DNA from 4 places in the Methylobacterium sp. AC315 genome. Region 1 is predicted to be linked to each of the others. Evidence: riboswitches for the same ligand, from Rfam matches in the RefSeq annotation. Region 1 holds a riboswitch; each other region holds the start of a gene.

Region 1 (5,418 bases):
CCCGCACCCGCACCCTCGTCGGGAGGGCACGCGTCGTGACGGTGCGCCGGCACGGAACCGGCGCGCGAGCCGATTGACGGCGGGTACGAGGGTCACCGGCGCTTCGTCAGGCTGAAGATCGCGAAACCGGCCAATGCGGCGAGGCCCAGGGCGAAAGAGCGGTTGCCGTGCACGAAGTCGGCCGCCTGTTCCCCGGCCTGCCGGAGGTCGTTGCCCAGCGGCGATCCGGTCAAGATACGCTCGGCCCGTGCCTTGTTCTCTTCGCGCGTGTTGATCGAGACCTCAAACCCGTCGCCATGCCGCTCGATGTCGATGCTGTTGCGGGCAAACCCGGCACGGGCCAGGCGGTCTCGCGCCGATCGAGCGGCCTTCAGGGAAGGGACCGTTACCGAAGCCAGGGTGCTGTCCATCATCATGTTCTCCACGCCGCGCGGCGTACCGCGTCGGTGCCGACCGCGCTCTTCGGAAAGCAAACCCCCTGCGGCCGTTCAGGTTCGCGACGCCGCGACCCGGTGTCGAAGCCAAGCCGCAGGTGCCGCGCCCCGAGGGCCCACCGGAGGCCGGCACGCACCGCGAAGCCCGCGCGGGGGGCTCGCAGCCCGCCGATCTGATGCGGGTCTCGACGCGCCCGGCCCACGCCGCGCGCCCGATACGGATGAGCCCGGCGGCGGCCCGGAGTTCGCCCGGCCTCGCGCCGAGGCGCGTCGCTCCCTGGCACCGCGGGTGCAATCCGGGCCGCGTCTCGAAACAGATCGGGGGCCGCCCCAGGTGGACGCAAGACCGTATCCGGACGGATCGAACGCCGTGTCGAATCGCTGCGTTACGGTTTCCGGCCGAGCGGGATCGGAAGAGCGTGGAGGCGGCGCGTCCATCCCGGTCTGGGGCCAACACCCACTCGATCCGGACAGGTCCGGGTTCCTGGACGAGGCTGCGGCCAACCCGGGCCTGGCGCTCCGCCTGCGGGTGGCTCCGCACGGTGAACACGCCCGGATGGCCGCGCCGTCCGGTCCCTGGCAGACCATCGCGGTCTCGGCCGGGCTGCCTGCTGGCCGTCTCGCCGCCACCGCGCGCCGACAGGCCGACGTCCGGCGCTGGCTTCCGCAGCCACGTGGAAGAGATCCCGGATCCGGCCCCGGAAGGCGGCGCCCCGCTGCTGCCCGGGCGCGCTCATCCGCCAGAGCCGAAACCGTGAGCTGGCGAACCGGGAGGCCGATGTGTCCCTTAAACCACAGCGTGTGTAACGTTATTGCATTCTGTCGTTGAGGCATTGACCCCCGGGGGCGCGGTGGCGAGTATCGGGCGGCCAAGGTTCCCGCGGGCTTCGGTCCGCGGGCGAAGATGGGAATTCGGTGCGCTCGTACGGGCAAGGCCGAAGCTGCCCCCGCAACTGTAAGCGGTGAGTCCCTGCCGCCCGTGGTCACTGATGCGTCGCATCGGGAAGACCAGGCCGGGATCGTGACCCGCGAGCCAGGAGACCTGCCTCGGCGTGACGACGACCCTCGGGCGGGGTGCCCCGGCGGAACGCAGGGACGGCGCGGCCCCGTGGGCCCGTCGCCCGCACGCGCTCACGCTGAAGCCTCCGGCTCGACAACCATGAGTGTGCCGGTGCCAGTCCGCCCGAAGCCGACCACGACCCATCCCTCCGCGAAAGCCCGGGGCCCGCGGAGCCGTTCCCGGTCTCCCTTCCGCCGCCAGAGCCCGCGTGTCGCCCTCGCGGCGATCCTGACGGCGGGCTCGCCGGCCGGCGAGACGCGGGCGCAGGAGAGCATCGCCCTGGAGGAGGTCTCGGTCGAGCATGTCGGCGGCAGCCCAGCCCCCGGTACGACGGCCGCGTCGGACAGCATCGGCCTGATCGGGCCGACGCCGGGCTACGGTGCGACCCGGGCCGTCAGCGCGACCCGGACCCCGACCCGGCAGATCGACGTGCCGCAGGTGGTCACCGTCGCCCCCCGGGAGGTGATCAGCGACCTCGCCGCCACCCGCGTCGATCGCGTGTTCAACTACCTCCCCGGCGTCGCGCAGCAGAACAATTTCGGCGGCCTGAGCCTGTTCAGCTACGCCATCCGCGGGGTGACGACCTCGGAGATCTACAAGAACGGTTTCCCGCTCAATCGCGGCACGCCCCCGCCGCCCGATGCCCAGAACATCGAGCGGATCGAGGTGCTGAAGGGCCCCGGCGCCGGACTGGTCGGGCGCAGCGATCCGGGCGGGCTGGTGAACCTCATCACCAAGCAGCCCACCGCCCAGCGCTTCGTCGAGATGGGCACCCAGATCGATTCGTTCGGGCTGACGCGCGGGACGGTCGATGCCGGCGGCGCGCTCAACGAGGATGGCACGGTCCTGTACCGGTTCAACCTCGCGGCCCAGGGCGCCGGCAGCTTCCGGGACTTCGTCAACAGCGACCGGCTGCTCGTGGCGCCGGTGATCAGCTGGCAGGTGACGCCGGATACCCGCGTCACGGTCGAGACCGAGTTCGTCAAGAACCGCATCGTGTTCGACCGCGGGGTGATCGCGATCAACAAGCAGCTCGGCTTCCTGCCGATCTCACGCTTCCTGGGGGAGCCGGGCCAGAGCACCTATCAGACCAACAACACCCTGCAGGTGCGCGTCGATCATCGCTTCGACGACGCCTGGCAGATGCGGCTCGCGACCTACCTCAACACGGGCGACTTGGCGGGCGAGTCGGCCGAGGTCCGTTCGCTCGCCGCCGACAACCGCACCGTGGCGCGCGACCGCAACGTGCGCGACTACCGCTGGGACGTGGCGATCGGGCAGGCCGAACTGCTCGGGCGCTTCGACACGGCCGGGATCGGCCACACGGTGCTGCTTGGGCTGGACCGCGAGAGCACCGACAGCCGGACGCAGTACTTCCGCTCGAATTTCCGCACGAGCCCCTTCGCGCTCGACATCTACGCGCCCGTCTACGGGCAGGCGCTGCCGCCGATCACCATCCCGCGCAACAACCTGGAGCGGGTCACCAACACCGGCCTGTACGCGCAGGACGAGATCGTCCTTACCCCGGAATGGCGGGCGCTCGTGGGGATGCGGGTGGACATCTTCGAGCAGTCCTTCCGGGAGCGGGCCCCGCGCAGCCAGGTCGATCAATCGCGCGTGGCGGCCTCGCCGCGGGCCGGCCTCGTCTACCGCCCGATCCCGGAATTCGCGCTCTACACCAATGTCGGCACGAGCTTCCGCCCGAATATCGGCCCCGACGCCGCGGCGGTGACGCGCGGCACGCCGCTCGCACCCGAGACCGGCCTCGGTTACGAAGTCGGCGTGAAGTCCGAGCTGTTCGACGGCAACCTCCTGCTGACGGCGGCCGCCTTCCGGGTCGAGCGCGAGAACGTGCTCACCCCCGATCCCAACAACAGCGGCTTCTCGATCGCGGCGGGCGCCGTGCGCAGCCAGGGGTTCGAGGTGACCGCGCAAGGTCAGTTGACCCCCGAACTGAAGGTGCTGGCCGGATACGTCTTCGCCGACGCGGTGGTGACGAAGGACAACGTGCTGCCGGTGGGCGCGCCGCTGATCAACGTGCCGCGCCACTCGGGCAGCCTGCTCGCGGTCTACGAACCGCAGGGCGGCGACTGGAAGGGCCTCGGCGTCGGCGGCGGCGTGCGCGGCGTCGGCGAGCGGGCAGGGGATGCCGCGGGCTCGGGCTTCGTCCTGCCGGCCTATATCGCGGTGGACGCCCTGGCCTATTACCGCTTCGACAACGTCCGCTTGGCCCTCAACGTCGAGAACATCTTCGACACGCAGTACTACGAGAGCTCGCTCAACGTGTTCCGCGTGTATCCGGGCTCGCCGCGGCGCTTCACCGGCTCGTTCACGGTTCGGTTCTGATGGCCCGCAGGGCCGAGGAGCCCGCCGCGCCGCCGGATCCCCTGCGCCCGGGGGATGCCGGCTGCCGCGCCCCATCCCCGCGTCGATCGCACCGCATCGGCTCGATCGACGCCCTGCGCGGCCTCGTGATGCTGCTGATGGTGGTCGATCACGTGCGCGAGTTCGTCTACCTGCACGCCCAGGTTCGCGACCCGATGGATCTCGGCGTGACCCCGGCCGGCCTCGCCTGGACGCGGATCGCCTCGCATCTCTGTGCCCCGGTCTTCATCCTGCTCACCGGCCTGTCGGCGAGCCTGTACGGCCGGACGCATGGCGGGCGGTCGGCGACCGCCGCCTTCCTGCTGAAGCGCGGCCTGCTCCTGATCGTGCTGGAAGTGACCCTCGTCAGCTTCGCCTGGACCGCCAGCCTGCCGCCGCCCATCCTGTACCTGCAGGTGATCTGGGCGATCGGCATCGGCATGATCGCCCTCGCGGGCCTGCTCTGGCTCCCGCCGGTGGCGCTGCTGGGCGTCGCGCTGGCGATCATGCTCGGGCACAACGCCCTCGACGGGATCGCCGTCGCGTCGGACCAGGCGGGCTACGCCCTGTGGTCGATCCTGCACCAGCGCGGGCTGATCCCCCTGCCATGGGGCGCGGCCCGGACCTCGTACCCGGTCCTGCCCTGGATCGGGGTCATCGCGGCCGGCTACGCGCTGGGACCGTGGTTTTGCGGCGCCGTGCCGGCGAAGGACCGGCAGCGCCGGCTGGTTGTTCTCGGCGGGGTCGCGCTCGCGGCCTTCGTCGTCCTGCGCGGCCTGAACGGTTACGGGGATCCCGTACCCTGGCAGTCCCGCGCGACGATGGTCGACACCGTTCTGGCCTTCCTCAACCTGACCAAGTATCCGCCCTCCGCCGACTTCCTCCTGGCCACGCTCGGCCTCGGGCTCGTTCTGCTGGCGCTGTTCGAGGGCCTCCCGGCGGCGATGTCGGGTTGGCTGCAGGTCTTCGGCGGTGCGCCGCTGTTCTTCTATCTGCTGCACCTGCTGCTGTTGCGCGCCCTGCAGACCGCCGCGGCCGCGCTCGGTCTCGTCGCGTCCTCGGGGCGGATCGAGGTCGGCTCCCCCGCGCTGATCTGGCTGATGGCCGCCGCGCTCTCGCTGCCCCTCTACGCGGCCTGTCACGGGATGATCGGGCTCAAGCGCCGCGCGTCCTGGCCCGGCCTGCGTTACCTGTGACGAGGCACAAGGAACGCGGGCCCGCCGCAGCGTCGCCGCCTTGCGGTCACGGCTCCCCCCCGACGTGCGGGACACGATGCCACCAACCGTGCGCTTGCTCGTATCGGTGCGCGAACCGGAGAAGCATCCCCTCGGCGAAGGGCCGGGCGGCGATTTGCAGGCCGATCGGCAGGCCGCGCCGGTCGAAGCCGCAGGGCAGCGCGATGGCGGGCAGCCCCGTCAGATTGAACGGGTAGGTGAGGCGCCAGGACGCCGCCAGCACGCTCTCCTGCCGACCCGCGAGCGCCACGGTCGCCTCGTCGGTCCGCCACGCGGTCAGCGGCGAGGCCGGGGTGACGATCACGTCCGCGTCGTCCAGCGTTGC
Region 2 (5,418 bases), on a different contig from region 1:
CGGCCCTTCCAGGAGACGCGCTCCAGGATCGGGCTCGGCCGGAACGCCAGGTCGCGGGCCCGTTCGGGCGCCTGCACCACCCGGCTGGGGAACCAGGGGCCGATCGCGGACGGCTCGATGACCGCCAGGGCTGCCAGCGTGACCGGATTCGGGACGTTGATCAGTGCGGTGGCGGTCCAGGCGCAGCCCGCCGCCACGCCGCCGCCGGCCGCGGCGATCAGGCCCCAGCGCATGCCCCGCTGGCGGCCCGGACGGGGGCGGGCCGAAGCTTCCGGGATCGCGGGCGACGCAGTCATGGTGGATCGGTATCGCTCTGGATCGGCACTGTCGTGGCGCCGTCGATCGGGGCCTTGGCACGGGCGGCGACCATGATGAGGAGGCGTTAACGAAGGGCCAACCCGGTCGGACGTTGAATTCGGCGCTCAGCCGCGCGTGCCTAGTGCGGAGGATTCGAAAATCTTCATCGATTCGACGGAAAAGGGCTCCCGAACGCCGGCGGCACCTTATGGGAGGAGGCTGCCGCGCACAAACTGCAACCCACCGTCCTTACCTGATCGTCCTCCCCTGATCGTCCTTGCCGATCCGAAGAACCGATTTTCACTTGAGACTGGCTCCGCGCCTGCACAAAAGGTCTTCCGCGCGATGAACCCTTTCCTGATCCTCGGGCTCGCGATCGGCGCGGAGGTCACCGCCACCCTGGCGCTGAAGGCCGCCGACGGCCTGACCAAGCCGGGCCCCACTCTGATCGTGGCGGTCGGCTACGGCACCGCCCTATGGCTGATGTCGAGCAGCATGGACATGCTGCCGATCGGGGTGGTCTACGCGATCTGGTCCGGGGTCGGCATGATCGGCGCCGCACTCGGCGGCGCGTGGCTGTACGGCGAGGCGATCAGCCCGACCATGCTAGTGGGGATCGCGATCATCGCGGTGGGCGTGGCCATCCTGGCGTCCGGGCAGGGCCAGCACTGAGCCGGATCCCCTCCGGGCCCCGGGGTCGCGCTCAGAATCGGCCGCGCTCAGAACCGGCCTGCGATGGTGAGGCGCACGGCCGTGGGCTCGGCCGGGTGGAACACGCGGTCGGTCAGGCCCTCGGCGGGCTCCCCGGGCAGGCGCGAGACGTAGGCGTAGGTGATCTGGTCGGACTTGCTGTTGGTCAGGTTCAGCACGTCGAGGGAGACGCTGACCCCGTTCTCGAAGGCGTAGCCGACCCGGCCGTTGAACAGGGCGGTCGGGCGCGAGCGGATGGAATTGTCCTCGATCAGCGGGCGCGGCCCGAAATACCGGAACCGCAGGGAGCCGAACCAGCCGAGCGGCGCGCCGAAGGTGATGCCGGCCGACGCGATGGTGGTAGGCGCCTCCGGCACCCGGGTGCCGACTGGGTCGGAATCGGAGAACCGGGCGTTGGTGATCGTCAGATCGCCCTCCAGCGACAGGAACGGCGTCAGCGCGTAGCGGTTCGTCCACTCGACGCCGAAGCGCCGGGTCGGGCGGCTCGGCTCCGTGGTGCCGGTGTCGCCCTGGAACAGGTTTTCGGACGCGAAGTCGAGCCGGAACAAGGCGAGGCTGGTCTCCAGCCCGGCGATCGAGCGGTTGCGCAGCCCGACCTCGTAGCCGGTCGAGGGCACCAGGAACGGCGCGCGGCCGATGTTGAACAGGGGGCTTGCCGGATCGACCGTGGCAGTCACCCCGCGCACGTCGTTCGAGTGGAAGCCGCCGCCGTAATTCACGTAGAACTCGGTGTCGAACCACGGTCCGAGGGTCAGGCCGAGCTTAGGATTGACGATGCCGTCGCGGGCCCGGCCCGAATTGGCCGGCGTGTCCGAGGCGACGCGGGCATCATAGCCGTCGGCGCGGAAGCCGAGGCTGGTGCGCAGCCAGTCGGTCCAGCGCACCCGGTTGTCGAAATAGAAGGCCCCGCTCGTCTCCAGCACCCGATCGTCGAGCACGCCCGAGCGGTATTGCCGGTTCGTCGTGTTGAACAGCCCGACCCGGATGCTGTCGGTCCGGGTCTGCACGCCGACCTCGTTCTCCATCGGACGCCCGAACAACGCGCCCTGGAAGATGTGCAGCGCCTCGCCGCCGCCGATGATGCGCTGGTCGAGCTGGTGGAACTGGTCGCCCGCGACGGGGTCGTTGAGGACATAAGTGAAGTCGTTGAACAGGTTGAGCTGCGAGCGGATCACGTAGGCCGAGGCCCGGGTCACGCCTGTGTCGTCGGTGCTGCTGAAGCGGCCGGACAGCGAGAGGCGGCTCGTATCCCCGCCATCCGTGGGGTTGATCGTGCCGTATCGGCCGATCAGCCCCTGAGCGACGGCCCGCTCGGGGATCTGGTTGGTGGCGGTCCAGCGGCTGGCATAGGCCATGCCCGTGACCGAGAAGCCGTCGAGCGCCGTGCCCTGGCTGTAGCGGGCGACGGTGCTGATCTTGCGCAGGGCGTCCGGGACCACCCACGGACCGTCGTAGACCTGTGCGTCGGCCGCGACCAGGAGGTTGCCGTCCCCGATCGGGGTCGAGGCGATGGTGAGCGCGCGCTTGTAGCCGAAGCTGCCGATGGCGGTGAGCGCGAGGTTTTTCTGGACGGTGTCGAGATAGTCGATCCGCACCGAGCCGGCGGAGGCGAAATCGCCGTCGCGTACGAAGTACGGCCCCTTGTGGAACTCCACCGCGCCGACGAGTTCGGGGATCAGGAAGTTGATGTCGGCATAGCCCTGCCCGTGGGCGTGGGTGCGCATGTTGAGCGGCATGCCGTCCAGGAACAGGGCGATGTCGGTACCGTGGTCGAGGTTGAAGCCGCGCAGGAAGAACTGGTTGGCCTTCCCCTCCCCGCTATGCTGGGTGACGATCAGGCCCGGCACCGCCTCCAGCACCTCGCCGGGACGCGTCACCGGCCGGCTGTTGAGCTGGGCGCCCGTGATCACCCCCGCGCTGGCGGAAGCCACGGGCAGGAGCGGGCCGCCGATGCCGGTCACGCCGCTGACATAGCCCGCACTCGCGGCGGCACCGCCCCGCGGGGCCCCGGAAGGCTCTGCGGTGACCGAGATCTCGTCGAGCGTCGCCTCGGTGTCCTGGCTCGGCCGGGATCCGTCCCGGGCGGAGGCCGCCGGGGGCAGCAGCGCCAGGGCCGTCAGCACGGCCAGTTTCGAGGGCGTCAAGCGCGGCACAGGACGGGACACGGGACCTCGGGCGACGGCAGTGGCACGTCACCGCGAACGAGGCCGCGCCGACCGCGCTCGCGCGGGCGTCCCGGCACCCGCCAGGACACCCCGCCCAGCGCGTTTCGCGTGTGACCACGACTGACGGCAGGTCTCCTGGCTCATGGGTCGCCGCCCTCTCGTCGTCTTCCCGGGCGAGGCGGCCCAGTGACGTGGTGACGAGAAGGCTCACCGCTTACAGTTGCGGGGGCAGCCGCGGATTCGGGGAAGACCCCTCACCGCGTTCCCTTTTGATCCCCGAAGGGAACCGTCCCAGCCACCTTCGAGCCAAGGCTTGGGTCCCGTCAACGTCCCGGCACCGGTTGGCGGCGTGTGTGTCTATCGGATGACACCGGGCCCTCGGCCGGCTCTCGTTCCAGCCGAACGAGGCCGCCGACCGGGGGACTCGTCCCTCCGATCCCGGACGGCTCCGGGCGATGCTACGCTAATGGTATCGCGAAGCTTTTCCGCCCGGACCTGCGGCTCCCGCTGCGGCTCCGGTCCGTCCCGCGAGGGGCCGCGTTCCAGGGCTGTCCGTGGTCCGCCAGCGCGGGCCGACCGGCGTTCGGGGCGATCCACGCATGCCGGCCCGCCACATCCTCGCCGCGAACGTGCACACAAGCTTGGCGCGTACAACGATCGAGAGTGGCGACGCCGGGCAGGGCGATCGCCCTGCCCCGAGGCCGGAGGACGGAGCGCTGATGCATGCAGGGTAGCGAGAGGATCAAGACCGTTTCGGGGCTGGTCGCGCTGGCGCTCGCCGGCGGCCTCGGTGCGTGCAACACCGCGTCACCCCTGACCACAGGATCGATCCCCGGCCGCAAGCCGTCGATGGTGGTCACCGACGCCGAGCGCGACTGCCTCGGCCGGGCCATGTATTTCGAATCGAACCGCAGCGACGAATCCGGTCTGCTGGCCGTCGGCACCGTGGTCATGAACCGGATGGAGGCCGCGATCTTCCCGGGCGGCATCTGTGCGGTGGTCGGGCAGCCCGGGCAGTTCGCCCCCGGCGTCCTGACCAAGCCGATGCAGGACCGCGACCTCCAAAAGGTGGCGGATGCCGCCGACGCGGTGCTGGCGGGCGAGCGTCACCCGAAGGTCGGGAAGGCGATGTATTTCCACACGGCCGGCCACCACTTCCCGTACACGAACATGCACTACGTGGCCGTAGCCGGCGGCAATGCCTTCTACGAGAAGCGCAACTCCCGCGCCGCCAAGGCGGAAACGCCGGCGCCCGCCGCCCTGTCCCCGACGGTGTCGAGCTACGCGGCCGGCCCGGCTGCGCCGACGCGTTAGCGCTGCGCACAACGATCCGAACGGCCTTGCCGGATCCGGATCGCGCTTCCGGCGCGGGTCCCTCCCCTTGCCGCAAGCCTGCGCCCCGGCACCACCCGCTCGCAGCGCGTGTCCATCCCGCTGCGAGCGTGGCCGCCCGCGACCACGCGGGCCGGCGGAAGCCGCCGCAAGCCATACATCGGGACGCGGCTCCCGACAGGGACGCGGATCGACCGGCATAGAACGAGGCGGTGCTGTCGATCGCACCATCTTGACCGGTCATGGCAGATGAAGTGACATCGCGCGCGGCGGTAAATCTGTTGATTGGCTCCGTGACCCGCGGAGGCGAGATTTACATCGACGGGCGACGCCTTAGCTTGTCGGTTAGAACTACCCACGAATCACGGATCTGCCGCCGATGATTGCCCACAGGGTAGCGCTCGCTGGTGCGGTCCTCATTCTGAGCATCGCACCGGCAGCCTCTCAGTTGCGCCGCCCGATGACCTGTACGGAGGACGTCTCGGTGGGGCTCGACGCGGCCCCCGGCCCCGAGGGTGCAAAGCCTCAGCCGCACCGGGCGCGGACCTTCTCGTTGGTCTCCGGCGGCGGCTTGCTGACCGTCCTCTCCGCCGGGCGGTCCGACTATTACGAATGTCAGGTGGCGTCGCCGCGCTTGAATGAACGGACCCCGCGCAACGCGATCAAGTGCCAGAACGGCGTATATTTTCTTCTGATCGACCTGAACAAGCTGAACTTCGTCGAGGCGCAGCTCAATCCGGAGGATCGCGGCGAGATCAAGATGAGCTACGGAAGCTGCAAGATCCTCTGACTGCGCTCAATCCATCCGGATCAGGATGTAGGCCGAGACCGCGATGACCGCGATGGTCACCGCGAACAGCAGAAGCGTCCTGGCGAACGCGCCGTCGGGCGGGTCTGGTGCGTCGTTCATCAT
Region 3 (5,418 bases), on a different contig from region 1:
CTCGAAGACCAGCTTGATCGAGCGGATGCGGCCCTCGCCGAGCAGCCGGTCGATCACCATGCGGTAGAACGCGAAGGGCGGCTGGGGATAATGCGGGTCGACCCAGGTGCTGAAGATGTCGCCCGAGCGGATGTGGATCAGGAGCTGGTCGTCGGGCTTGGGCGGGACCGTCGCCGGCAGGCCGTTGAACAGGGGGCGGATCATCCCCTGGATGATCGCCCGTGAATCCGGCGGCGCGTCGAGGCTCACCTGCCGCTGGAACTGCGTCGGATCGAAGAACAGGCCGGACAGGAAGTACCCGTCGGTCGGCAGCGGCTCGTCCGGAGGCAGGAAGGTGATGCCGTCACAAGTCAGCCGCTCGGTCAGGAAGATGACTTTGCTGCGGTCGAACTTCGGAACCGCCACGTATTTCAGGTTCAGCGCCTTCGCGACCGACAGGGCGATGATGTACTGGATCAAGCAGTTGCCGAATGCGCCGTTCTGGAACACCGCCACGCCCACGAGGGCGCCGCTCGTGCGACCCGGACTGCTCTCCAGGGTATAGGCGGTGAAGGCGTTGGCGCCGGGCTTCTCGTTCAGGAGCGTCACGTCGAGGCCCAGCATGGCCCGCAGGGCGATCAGGTCGAACGCCGCCTCCTCGCACATGACCCGGACCGTGACGTTCGGCAACGAGGCCGGCATCGCGACGCGGACGGAACGCGTCCAGGCGCGCTCGTCGGCCTCAATGACGACCGTGCCGGCCTCCGACTCGACCGGACGGGACGTGATGCCCGGTGCGGACCAGGTCACGCCGTCCTGCGAGAACAGGATGGCGCCCTCCGCGACCGAACCACCCTCCCCGCACGGGATCCCGACAACGGACCGGACCGGGAAGCGGCCGCCGAGGTCGAGGTCCAGCCAGGTCCTATCCGCCTCGACGACCCGCTGCGGGGCGCGGCCGGCCGCGAGATCGACGAGGGCGGATGTCGGGGCGTCTTCCGGGGCCATCGTGTCTCCGAGGCGGGCTGGACCAAACGCGCCGAGGTCGGGGCCGGAGGGCGCGCCCGGCGGTGCCCGTATCGAACCCGACGCGTCAAGCCCATGGGCGCACCGCGAGGGCGCCCGACTAGTTCATTCGCCCGTCTTGGTCTTGAGCAGCAGGATCTCGATATCGCGCTGCGGGACGAAGTCCCTCATCACCGTCTCGAAGGTCGTCGGGCCGGTCTTCTTCACGTTGGCCCCGCAGAACGAGACCAGGGTCGTAGGATCCCCCTTGTCCACGACCAGCTTGAACTGGCCGATCGGGCCAGCCCAGTTGCCGCCGGAGCTGATCACGTGGGAGAGGGACCGTTCGTAGGCCTGGAACGCCCGGCTGCCGTCGGCGCTCGACCGCCGGTACAGGGCCTGGGCCGCCCGCTCGAAGGTCGGGTCCGTGCAATATCGGGTCGCGTAGTGCGCCTTCTGCGCCGGGTCGAGGTTCGGCCCGCCGTAGGACAGGCTCGCGAGACCGCCGAGGCTCGGGACGTAGCTCTGGCGCACCGCGATCTCGCGCCCGGCGGGAAAGACCTGCCGGCGCCAGAATTTCGACTTCAATGTCCAGAGCGGGGCATCCGCGATCGTCCCGTCCTTGTGCTCCTGCCGCTCCAGGATGCCGGCCGCGATCAGGTCGCGCCGCTGGCGCTCGCCGAGGCGGCGCAGGGCCGCTTCCGTCGCCGTGGTGGTTGGCACGAGCGGGATCCCCAGCGCCTTGAGCCGAGCGGTGATCTCCACGGGCGGTGTATCGCTCCGCATCAGGAACGCCCGCTGCTCGACCTGCGATTCGACGGGCTCGCCATCGACCGCGGACTGGAACTTCAGGAAGTTGTCGTGCGCCGGATCGGGGAGCGAAACCAGCATCTCGGAGTCACCGGTGATGTCGGGCATCGGGAACGCGATCGTGGTCTCGATGTCGGAATCGGTCAGGTTGCGGAACCGATAGTCGATCTGCACGGCCTGCTCGGAGAGGTACATATCCTCGGCCGCGAGGGCGATCGTGCCGGCCTTTTCCAGGACGAGCCCCCCGGCGATGAGCGCGGCGGTGCTGTCGTCGGACCGGACCGGAAGGGACGTGGCCGCCAGGACGACGAGGGCCAGCGACAAGGTACGCATCGACATCAACGCTCAAGGGTTCGAGAATCGGACAGGGGCCGGAATCGTCCACGCCGGCCGTTACACGGCGCCGGTGCCGCGGGCCAAGCGCCGACGGCGGTCGCGACGCGTCGAAGTCCGTCCCCCCAATGCGTTTCGACACTCACGGCCACCGCCCGACCCGCATATCCGTGCCGTACCCCAGGAGTCCGAAACGATTCCGCCGGGCCTCCGTTGTGCGAGAGCTGTCATGCGTCTACAACGATGGCGTGACGGTGCCCCGGAGACGGGGTGAAAAGGGAATGCGGTGAGGGGTACGAACCTCGAAACCGCGGCTGCCCCCGCAACTGTGAGCGGCGAGCGTCTGCCAGTAGGCCACCGGAGCGATCCGGGAAGGCGGCAGGCGCGCCGAGCCGCGAGCCAGGAGACCTGCCGTCACGATGAGATCCCGCAATGCCGCCGGTGGGGCGGCTGGAGACATGTTGATGACCACCTCGACCCTCGCCCCCATCGCCACCGGCATCCGCGCCGGAGAGCGTCCGGTTGCCGTCGCGCTCGCGGCCTTCCTGGGCCTCGGCCTCCTGTTCATGGCGGGCTTCTCGCCGGCGATCGCGCTGCACAACGCCGCGCACGATTTCCGGCATACCCAGAACTTCCCCTGCCACTGACGCCCCTGGCGCAGGGATGATCATCCGGCTTCTGTCGGCGGCCCTGGCCGCCGGCTTCCTCGCGGCCGTCGTCGTGACCGGCCTCGAGTTGACGCTGACGTCGCCGCTGATCGTGGCGGCCGAGCGCTATGAGACCAAGCAGACGCACCAGGCCGAGCGCAGGCTCCCGATCATGTCGGCTCAGGTCGTGCTGGCTCATGCGGGGCACGATCATGGCACACCGGACGCCGCACCCGAGTGGCAGCCCGGCGAGGGGTTGCCCCGGATGGCCTTCACCGCTCTGGCGACGCTCGTGGGCGGGGTCGGCTACGCCCTCCTGCTCGGTGCGGTGATCTTGGCCTGCGGCCGTGAGCCGACGCGGCAGGTCGGTGTCGCGTTCGCGATCGCGGGCTTCGCCAGCGTCGCTCTGGCCCCGGGCCTGGGATTGCCGCCGGAATTGCCGGGCAGCGAGGCGGCACCGCTCGCCGCCCGTCAGGCCTGGTGGGTGATGACCGCCGCCGCCACCGGGATGGGCCTGTACCTGATCACGGTCCGGCGCTCGCTGATCGCGATCCTGGGCGGCCTCGTGCTGATCGTGGCGCCGCACGTCGCCGGTGCGCCGCAGGCTGCGGAGGTGTCCTCGGAGCTTCCCGCGGCACTTGCGGCGCAGTTCGCGGCGCGCTCGCTGGCGATCAGCTTCGTCTTCTGGATGCTGATCGGCCTCGGCTTCGGCTGGGCCTGGCAGGCTTTCGGCCGTGGAAACGCAAGCGGGACGGTGCATGCCTGAGGCCGTCATGCCTGAGACCGTCCTTTACGTTTGTACGACCTGCCGCCGCCCGGGCGACGATCCGGACGGGCCCCGGGCCGGCGCGCGCCTGCTCGAGGCCCTGCGCGCGCGCAACACGTCCGGGCAGCTGCGGATCGAGGGGGTCGAGTGCCTGTCGGTGTGCAAGCGGCCCTGTTCCGTGGCGGTCGCGTCCGAGACCCGCTGGACCTACGTCTACGGCGATATGGACCCGTCCGAGTCGGCGGCGACCATCCTGGACGGGCTGGCCGCCTACGCGGCGACGCCGGACGGCATCGTGCCCTGGCGGGAGCGCCCTGCCGCATTCAAGACCGGCGTGATCGCCCGCATCCCGCCCTTTCCCGATCCCCGCCCGCTTCCGGCCGGCACCTTGGAGGCTGCGGAATGACCATCGTGACCAAGATCCCCTGCACCATCGTCACCGGCTTCCTGGGGGCCGGCAAGACGACGCTGGTCCGCCACGTCATCGAGAACGCCAAGGGCCGCCGCCTGGCGATCCTGGTCAACGAGTTCGGTGATGTCGGCTTCGACAAGTCGTTCCTGGCCGCCTGCGGCGTCGAGGGCTGCACCGAGGACTCCATCGTGGAGCTGCCGAACGGCTGCATCTGCTGCACGGTCGCCGACGACTTCGTTCCGGCGCTCGAGAGCCTGCTCGGTCGCGCCGAGCCGCCGGAGCACATCCTGATCGAGACCTCCGGCCTCGCCCTGCCGAAGCCGCTGGTCCAGGCGTTCCAGTGGCCGGCCATCCGCTCGCGGGTCACCGTCGACGGCGTCGTCGCCGTGGTGGACGGGCCGGCCGTGGCCGCGGGCGCCTTCGCGGAGGATCCCGAGGCCCTGGCCGCCCAGCGCGCCGCCGACACGGCGGTCGACCACGACAACCCGCTGGAGGAGGTGTTCGAGGACCAGCTCCTCTGTGCCGACCTCGTCGTGCTCAACAAGTCCGACCTGCTCGACGCCGAGACCCGCGCCCGGGTTCGCGCCGAGGTCGAGGCTCACCTGCCCCGCGCCGTGAAGGTGGTGGAGACCGAGAACGGCGCCATCGACCCGCTGGTGCTGCTCGGGCTCGGCGCCGCGGCCGAGGACGACCTCGACGCCCGCCCCTCGCATCACGGCGACGGCGAGGACCACGACCACGACGACTTCGAGACCGTAGCCCTGCCGATCCGCCCGGCCGTCACGGCCGGCAACCTCGCGGCCCGCGTCGAGAAGGCTGCCGAGGCCGCGGGTGTGCTGCGGATCAAGGGCTTCGCCGAGGTCGAGGGCAAGGCCATGCGCCTCGTGGTGCAGGGCGTCGGCCGGCGCGTGGCCCACCATTTCGACCGGCCCTGGCGGGCGGGCGAGAACCGGGACGGTCGCCTGGTGGTGATCGGCCTGAAGGGCTTCGACCAGGGCGCCGTCGCCGCGGCGCTCGCGGGATGATCGCGATCGCGCGCGCTCCCTCGCTGAGACGCTGCGCGCGCGCCCGATCTGGCGGGGCCTAGGAAGCGCGCCATGCATCTCGTCCGCATCGATACGGTCTCCCTCGACGAGGGCGAGGCGGCGGTGGATCTCGGGCAGGAGCCGGGCGACCTCGTCGTGCTCTCGTTCACCGACAGCGACCTCGCGGGCATCGGGCAGGCCCATGCCGGCGAGCCCGGGCTGCCGAGCCTGCGGCTCGCAAAGCTCGCCAAGCTCCGGCACCCGATGTCGGTGGATCTCTACGTCGAGCGCGTGGTCGCCCGCGCGAAGCTCGTCGTGATCCGCTGCCTCGGCGGGTTGGATTACTGGCGCTACGGCATCGAGCGCTGTGCCGCCGCGGCGCGGGCGCACGGTGTCGTGCTGGCGGTGCTGCCGGGCGACGACCGGCCGGACCCGCGCCTT
Region 4 (5,418 bases), on a different contig from region 1:
TGGAACGGCCGGAGCGGGTCGTAGCGAGCGGTCACAGTCCACTGGTCCCGCTCGACCGGATCGACGCGGGCATCCGGCCGATCCCCGGCGGCGAGCCGCAAGGCCGCCTCCGCACCAACCGGGCCGAGCCGCGCGCCGGTACGGCCCGATACGGTCGCCCGCCCCCCGTCGCGGCCTGTGATCCGGTAGACCGGCTCGGCACCGCGCATCTCCAGCGCGAACGCCGCCGGCACGCCCGCAAGGTCGCCGGCGGCGAGCGCCGCGTCCGGCGGGACCGCGACGGTCTCCCAGACGATCGGGGCGAGGCGCGCGAGGCGCTCGGCCGCTGTGAGTGCCGGGAACGGCACGTAGAGCATCACCAGTCCGGAGCCGATCCACAGGGCGAAGATCAGGGCCGTGGCGATCCCGGCCCAGCGGTGGAACAGCAGCAGCCAGCGACGCGCGGCTTTGCCGACCCGCTGCCTCACCAAGTCACCGTGTAGGCGACTTCCATCGAGCGCGGCCGGCCGAGCAGCCAGTTGGTGCCGACCCCGTTCACGGCATTGCCGCTGATTGCGTAAACCTTGTCGAACAGGTTGTAGACCCGCAGGCTCAGGCGCGAATCCGCCGTCACCTGATGGTCGAGCACGAGGTTGACGAGGTTGTAGGCCGGGCGCCGGGCCGTGTTGGAGAAGTCGCTGTAGACCTGGCCGACGTTCTGGAGCCCCACGCGTGCCGTCCAGGCGCGGGCAAAGTCCCAGGTCAGCCACAGGTTGGCGACCCGCTCGGGCACGTCGATCGGCTGGTTGCCGGCATACGAGACGGTCGCGCCGTTCACGCTCTGATTGAACGTATCGTATTGCGCGTGCAGGAGCGCGAGGTTGCCGTCCAGCCGCCAGCCCGGGGCGAGGTGCCAGCCCAGCGCCAGCTCGAAGCCCTGCGAGGATTGCTGGCCGACCTGGGTCGACACGGTCGGCTGACCCGGCACGGTCGAGATCAGGTTGTCCTTGACGATCCGGTATCCGGCAACCGTCCATTCCAGTGCGCCGTCGAATGCGAGGCCCTTGGCGCCGATTTCGACCTGCGTGCCGGTGGCGAGCTGGAACCCTGAGAGCGACTGCGTCAGGGTGATGAGGCTGTTCACCGGGTCGGTCGCGAAGCTGTACTGGGCGTAGAGCGCGTTGTCCGGCGTCGGGTTGTAGACCAGCCCGAACCGGTAGCCGAGCGCCTGATAGGTTTTCTCGAACTGTGATCCGCTCTGCAAATCCTCGCGACGGAGCGTCGGCACGTCCAGGCGCACGCCGGTGAGGAACGAGAGCTTGTCCGACAGGATCACCCGGTCCTCGGCGAAGACCGAGGCCTGGCTGGTCTGTGTCGCGTAGGCCGGCTGCGCCCGCCCGTTCTGCGGGAAGTATCCTGGATCGTAGCCTATCAGCGGCACGCTGGTGGTCTGGTCGAAGGTGAAATTGTTCGTGTGGCGGAAGTCGATGTGGTTCACGTCGAACCCGACCGCGAACGCGTTCGGCAGGCCGAACAGGTTGCCCTTGACGCTCGCGTCCAGGCGATTCCCGACCTGTTCCTGGCTGTGGTAGATCTCGGTGTAGCTGCCCCGGTCGACCAGCCCGGTGCCGCGGTTGTAGGTGTATTGCTCGGTATCGAGCCAATGCCGCCGGCTGGTGAGCCGATAGGCCGTATTGCGCACGATGATGTCGTCCGAGGGCGTCCACTCGGTCTTGAACTGGGTCCAGTTATCCGACCAGGTAATCTTCGCGTCGCGGACGTTGTAGTTGTTGAACCGGATCAGGTCCGGGATCCTACCCTCGACCAGGGGCGTGCCCCAGTAGCGCGCCGGCTCCTGGTAGCCGAGGTCGTGGCTCACCGTGACGGCGAGGTCCGGGCTCGGCTGGAACAGCAGGGCGGCCGAGACGGCGAGGTTGCGGAAATCGCCCTCCGGCCGGATCCAGCCATCCGCGCGGTTGCCGCTGACGTTGAGGCGGTACGCGAAGGTGTCGCCGAATTCCTCGCGCCCGAGCGCCCCGCCCGAATCCAGCGCCAGCCGCGCGACGCCGTCGGTGCCGATCACCGCGCGCGCGGTGTTGATCGGCACGAAGACCGGCTTCTTCGGCACCACGTTGATCACGCCGCCGATGGCGCCGTCGCCGTAGAGCACCGAGGACGGGCCGCGCAGCACCTCGATACGCTCGACGTTCCAGGTGTCGAACGGGAACGTGACCGTGTTGGCCCCGACATAGAAGCGTGTGCCGTCGTAGAGCTGCTGGATCGAGTTCGGGCCCGCGAAACCGCGCGACGTGAAGGCGCCGTTGCCGTTGCCCGGCGCCGCGATCGTGGTGATGCCGGTGGCGTCCTGGGTCACAGCTTCGGCGATCGTGTCCTGGCCGCGCAGCCGTGCGGTCTCGCCCGACACGATATCGACGCTCGCCGGCGTCTCCAGCGGCGTCAGCCCGAGCCGGCTCGCGGTCCGGTCGGGCGTGCGCAGGTTCAGCCCGGTCGGCGCAGCGCGGGTCAGGCTGACGCCGCCCTCCCCCTCGACGGAGAGCTGATCGAGGGTCACGGTTTCCTGGGCTGCGGCCGGGCTTGCCAGGAGCGTGAGCATGGCACCGCAGAGCGGTCTACGCCGGCTGCGACGAGGAAGTTTGGATCGCGACATGGTGAGGATAGGTCCGAGCGCGGCGGCCGCCGGTTCAGATGCCCTAATAGCAATGTAATAACATTACAATTGCGGATGCGTGTCTGATCCGGTCCGGTCCACGCGCGGCGGCCCGGGTGAAGGATCAGGCCGCGTGCAAACGCGGCCGGGATCGGCACGACAAGGGAAAGCATCGGGAACCGGGACGCGGGCGCGCTTGCTGTGGCACGTCACCGCGAACGAGGCCTCGCCGACCGCGCTCGCGCACGGCCGTCTCGACACCCGCCAGGACACCCCGCCTGACGCGTTTCGCGTGTGACCACGGCTGACGGCAGGTCTCCTGGCTCGCGGGTCGCCGCCCTCGCACCGTCTTCCCGGGCTTGAGACCCAGTGACGTGGTGGTGAAGGACTCGCCGCTCACAGTTGCGGGGACAGCCGCGGTTTCAGGGCAGGCCCCTCACCGCGTTCCCTTTTGATCCCCGAGGGGAACCGTCGCCGACTAGCGTGGCTGTATGCCGGTGGAACGTCAAGCGTGTGGATATCCGGCCCCCTGCGTGGGCGGCCTGCGATCAGGCGCACGATCGCCTCGCGCGATGCTTAACGGATCACGGGCCTCCGACTGCATGGCGCAAAATTTTGTATTTCCACTGTAATAGTATTTTTTAAAATGACTTGCTGCTTAACGAATTTGAACTTATTTTTCCAGATATCAGCGTTGTTATTTTGAAAATAAGCAAATTAAAATCTACTTATTTTACTTTTAGACAACTCAGGAACTTTTTTTGAGCTGTCGCGTAAGATTTGCGAGCCGAAATCAGAGGTGTTTTAAGACGGCGCATCGGCTAAAATAGTGGTTTCCGCTCTGTCGCTTATTCGCCAAATTTGCAAAACCTGGTAGGAGAATCATTATGAATTCACCTTATGTATTAGAGAATCCCTGTCATCCTGGCGGGTTTGTTAGCCGCAATATCCTTGAGCCGCGTAACCTAACCGTCATGGCTGCGGCCAGCCTGCTCAACGTGACGCGCCAAACGCTGTCCGACTTCTTGAACGAGAAGATCGCTCTTACGGCCGAACTGGCTCTGCGGGTCGAGAAGGTGTTCGGGGCCCGCATGGAGATGCTGATGGAGATGCAGACCCACTACGATATCTCGCGCGCGCGGAAACTCGAACAGAAGGTCGAGAGGGAACTCGCGGGCCGGACCGGCGTCCAGACCCCGACCGAAAGGCCTCAGGTAATCGTCAAGCGCGTTCACGCGTTTGGGTGAGCTCAATTCGTGGCGACCGGTTGTCCGGGATGCCGGGCCGTTACCGGATCTCCCCTGCGCGACGCGGGGTGAACGCGCATTGGTCGGGCCTCCACGCCTTGTCGTCGCTTCTTGGCCGGGACGCACCGCTTTGCGACGCATGATGGACGGCTCCGGAAAACACCTCGGCACGTTTCCGCGCGAGACTGGGTGACGATCGCAGGGGGACCAGTCCCCATGCCTTGGTATCGTTCGTCGTCACGGGCCAAGGCGATCGGCATTCTCCATATCGGACGGTACCGCGCACGCGACCCTGATCGTGTTTCATCGGAGACATTTGCTCAGGCTGTATCGCGATCAAAATTATCATGCATATTTTTGAAGTTTTGCAGATTAATACAGTCGAATTATTGATTTATTCGAAATAAATTTGTAAATCTGGATGAGATTGACATGCTGCAATCCGATTGATATCGACGATTTGATCGGATCTGCAAGACAATAAAATATATAACCGGCAAAATAAAGTAAGACTGTGGGTGGCTGAGGTAGTCGGCGATTCTGATGTTGCTGATGGAGCGCTGCTTGCGCCCATGTGCCCGTGAGGTCTGCCGCAGTTCCGATCAGTCGATCAAAACGCTCATCCGAAAACGATTGTGTCAATCGACGAAGGAGTCCCAGGTGAACGCTGTCCATCAACCGGCAAATCCGTGTCATCCCGGTCTGTTTGTTCGCCGCAAGGTCTTCGAGCCGCGCAACCTGACCATCATGGAGGCTGCCGGTCTTCTGGGCGTCACGCGTCACGCGCTCACCGACTTTCTCACCGAGAAGACCCCTTTGACTGCCGACCTGGCTTTCCAGATCGAGCAGGCGTTCGGGTACAGCATGGAAATGATGATGGAGATGCAGAAGCAGTTCGACATCGCCGCCGTGCGCAGGCGCGAGCGGAATGTTCGAAACGAGTCAATGTCCAAGGCCTGGTCCCAGGTCGCCGCGACACGGCTCCAGGTTGCGCAGACACGGGCTCATACGTCCGAACGGAAGCACGCCTTCGCGTAACGTTCGCACCTATCGGATCTCGGCTCGAGCGATCGCCGCCGAAGTCGGAGGCGGGTTCGGCATACGCGAGCGCGTTAAATCAAGGCTTTAGAACTGCTCCCGATCGCAACGTGTTCGGGAGCAGATCTAGGGATCATGGAGACCGAAGCTGTCGCAGCCGAGGGCGGGACTGTATGCTCGCCCTGCAAAGCCTCCACTTGTTCGACAGAATAGTCCGAGCAGCCGATAGGCCCGGGTAGGCCCGGAGGGGGTCCAAGGGCTCGCGACGCCCGCTGCGTCGGCGTTCGATGAAGCAGCGGTGAAATAGAACACCCGCTCGACGAAGCTTTCCGCACGTTGGACCCATCTGGTAGAGTGTACGGCCGACAACGAGGCGTTGCGCGCCGCCGCCGGGAGCCACGGACCCTGCACCCCGGGCCGTTGTCGGTTTACGAGCCGCAGCATACCAGGCCGCATGAATGTTTAGCGCCCCCCACCAGAGATTCG

What was found. Region 1 has a riboswitch for cobalamin ahead of AC0IY0_RS16020 (TonB-dependent siderophore receptor). Riboswitches for the same ligand answer to the same signal wherever they lie in the genome.
Region 2: it holds a riboswitch for cobalamin, as region 1 does, so the genes downstream of both, AC0IY0_RS25135 (TonB-dependent receptor) here and AC0IY0_RS16020 (TonB-dependent siderophore receptor) in region 1, are expected to answer to the same signal.
Region 3: it holds a riboswitch for cobalamin, as region 1 does, so the genes downstream of both, AC0IY0_RS06250 (CbtB domain-containing protein) here and AC0IY0_RS16020 (TonB-dependent siderophore receptor) in region 1, are expected to answer to the same signal.
Region 4: it holds a riboswitch for cobalamin, as region 1 does, so the genes downstream of both, AC0IY0_RS00585 (TonB-dependent receptor) here and AC0IY0_RS16020 (TonB-dependent siderophore receptor) in region 1, are expected to answer to the same signal.

What each region holds. Positions count from the first base shown of each region.
Region 1 is NZ_CEEDEA010000008.1:194,961-200,378, forward strand. It holds gene AC0IY0_RS16015 (hypothetical protein) at 93-410, opposite strand; cobalamin riboswitch at 1,290-1,498, shown strand; gene AC0IY0_RS16020 (TonB-dependent siderophore receptor) at 1,606-3,840, shown strand; gene AC0IY0_RS16025 (acetyltransferase domain-containing protein) at 3,840-5,054, shown strand; gene AC0IY0_RS16030 (amidase) at 5,101-5,418, opposite strand, start outside.
Region 2 is NZ_CEEDEA010000025.1:9,000-14,417, reverse strand. It holds gene AC0IY0_RS25145 (serine hydrolase domain-containing protein) at 1-296, opposite strand, end outside; gene AC0IY0_RS25140 (DMT family transporter) at 643-969, shown strand; gene AC0IY0_RS25135 (TonB-dependent receptor) at 1,017-3,041, opposite strand; cobalamin riboswitch at 3,282-3,479, opposite strand; gene AC0IY0_RS25130 (cell wall hydrolase) at 3,897-4,487, shown strand; gene AC0IY0_RS25125 (hypothetical protein) at 4,885-5,295, shown strand.
Region 3 is NZ_CEEDEA010000003.1:213,836-219,253, reverse strand. It holds gene AC0IY0_RS06260 (coagulation factor 5 8 type domain-containing protein) at 1-987, opposite strand, end outside; gene AC0IY0_RS06255 (DUF4424 domain-containing protein) at 1,111-2,133, opposite strand; cobalamin riboswitch at 2,363-2,557, shown strand; gene AC0IY0_RS06250 (CbtB domain-containing protein) at 2,592-2,774, shown strand; gene AC0IY0_RS06245 (CbtA family protein) at 2,791-3,540, shown strand; gene AC0IY0_RS06240 (DUF1636 family protein) at 3,548-3,946, shown strand; gene cobW (cobalamin biosynthesis protein CobW) at 3,943-4,977, shown strand; gene cobN (cobaltochelatase subunit CobN) at 5,050-5,418, shown strand, end outside.
Region 4 is NZ_CEEDEA010000001.1:119,502-124,919, reverse strand. It holds gene AC0IY0_RS00590 (PepSY domain-containing protein) at 1-467, opposite strand, end outside; gene AC0IY0_RS00585 (TonB-dependent receptor) at 464-2,647, opposite strand; cobalamin riboswitch at 2,940-3,135, opposite strand; gene AC0IY0_RS00580 (HigA family addiction module antitoxin) at 3,535-3,894, shown strand; gene AC0IY0_RS00575 (HigA family addiction module antitoxin) at 4,438-4,932, shown strand.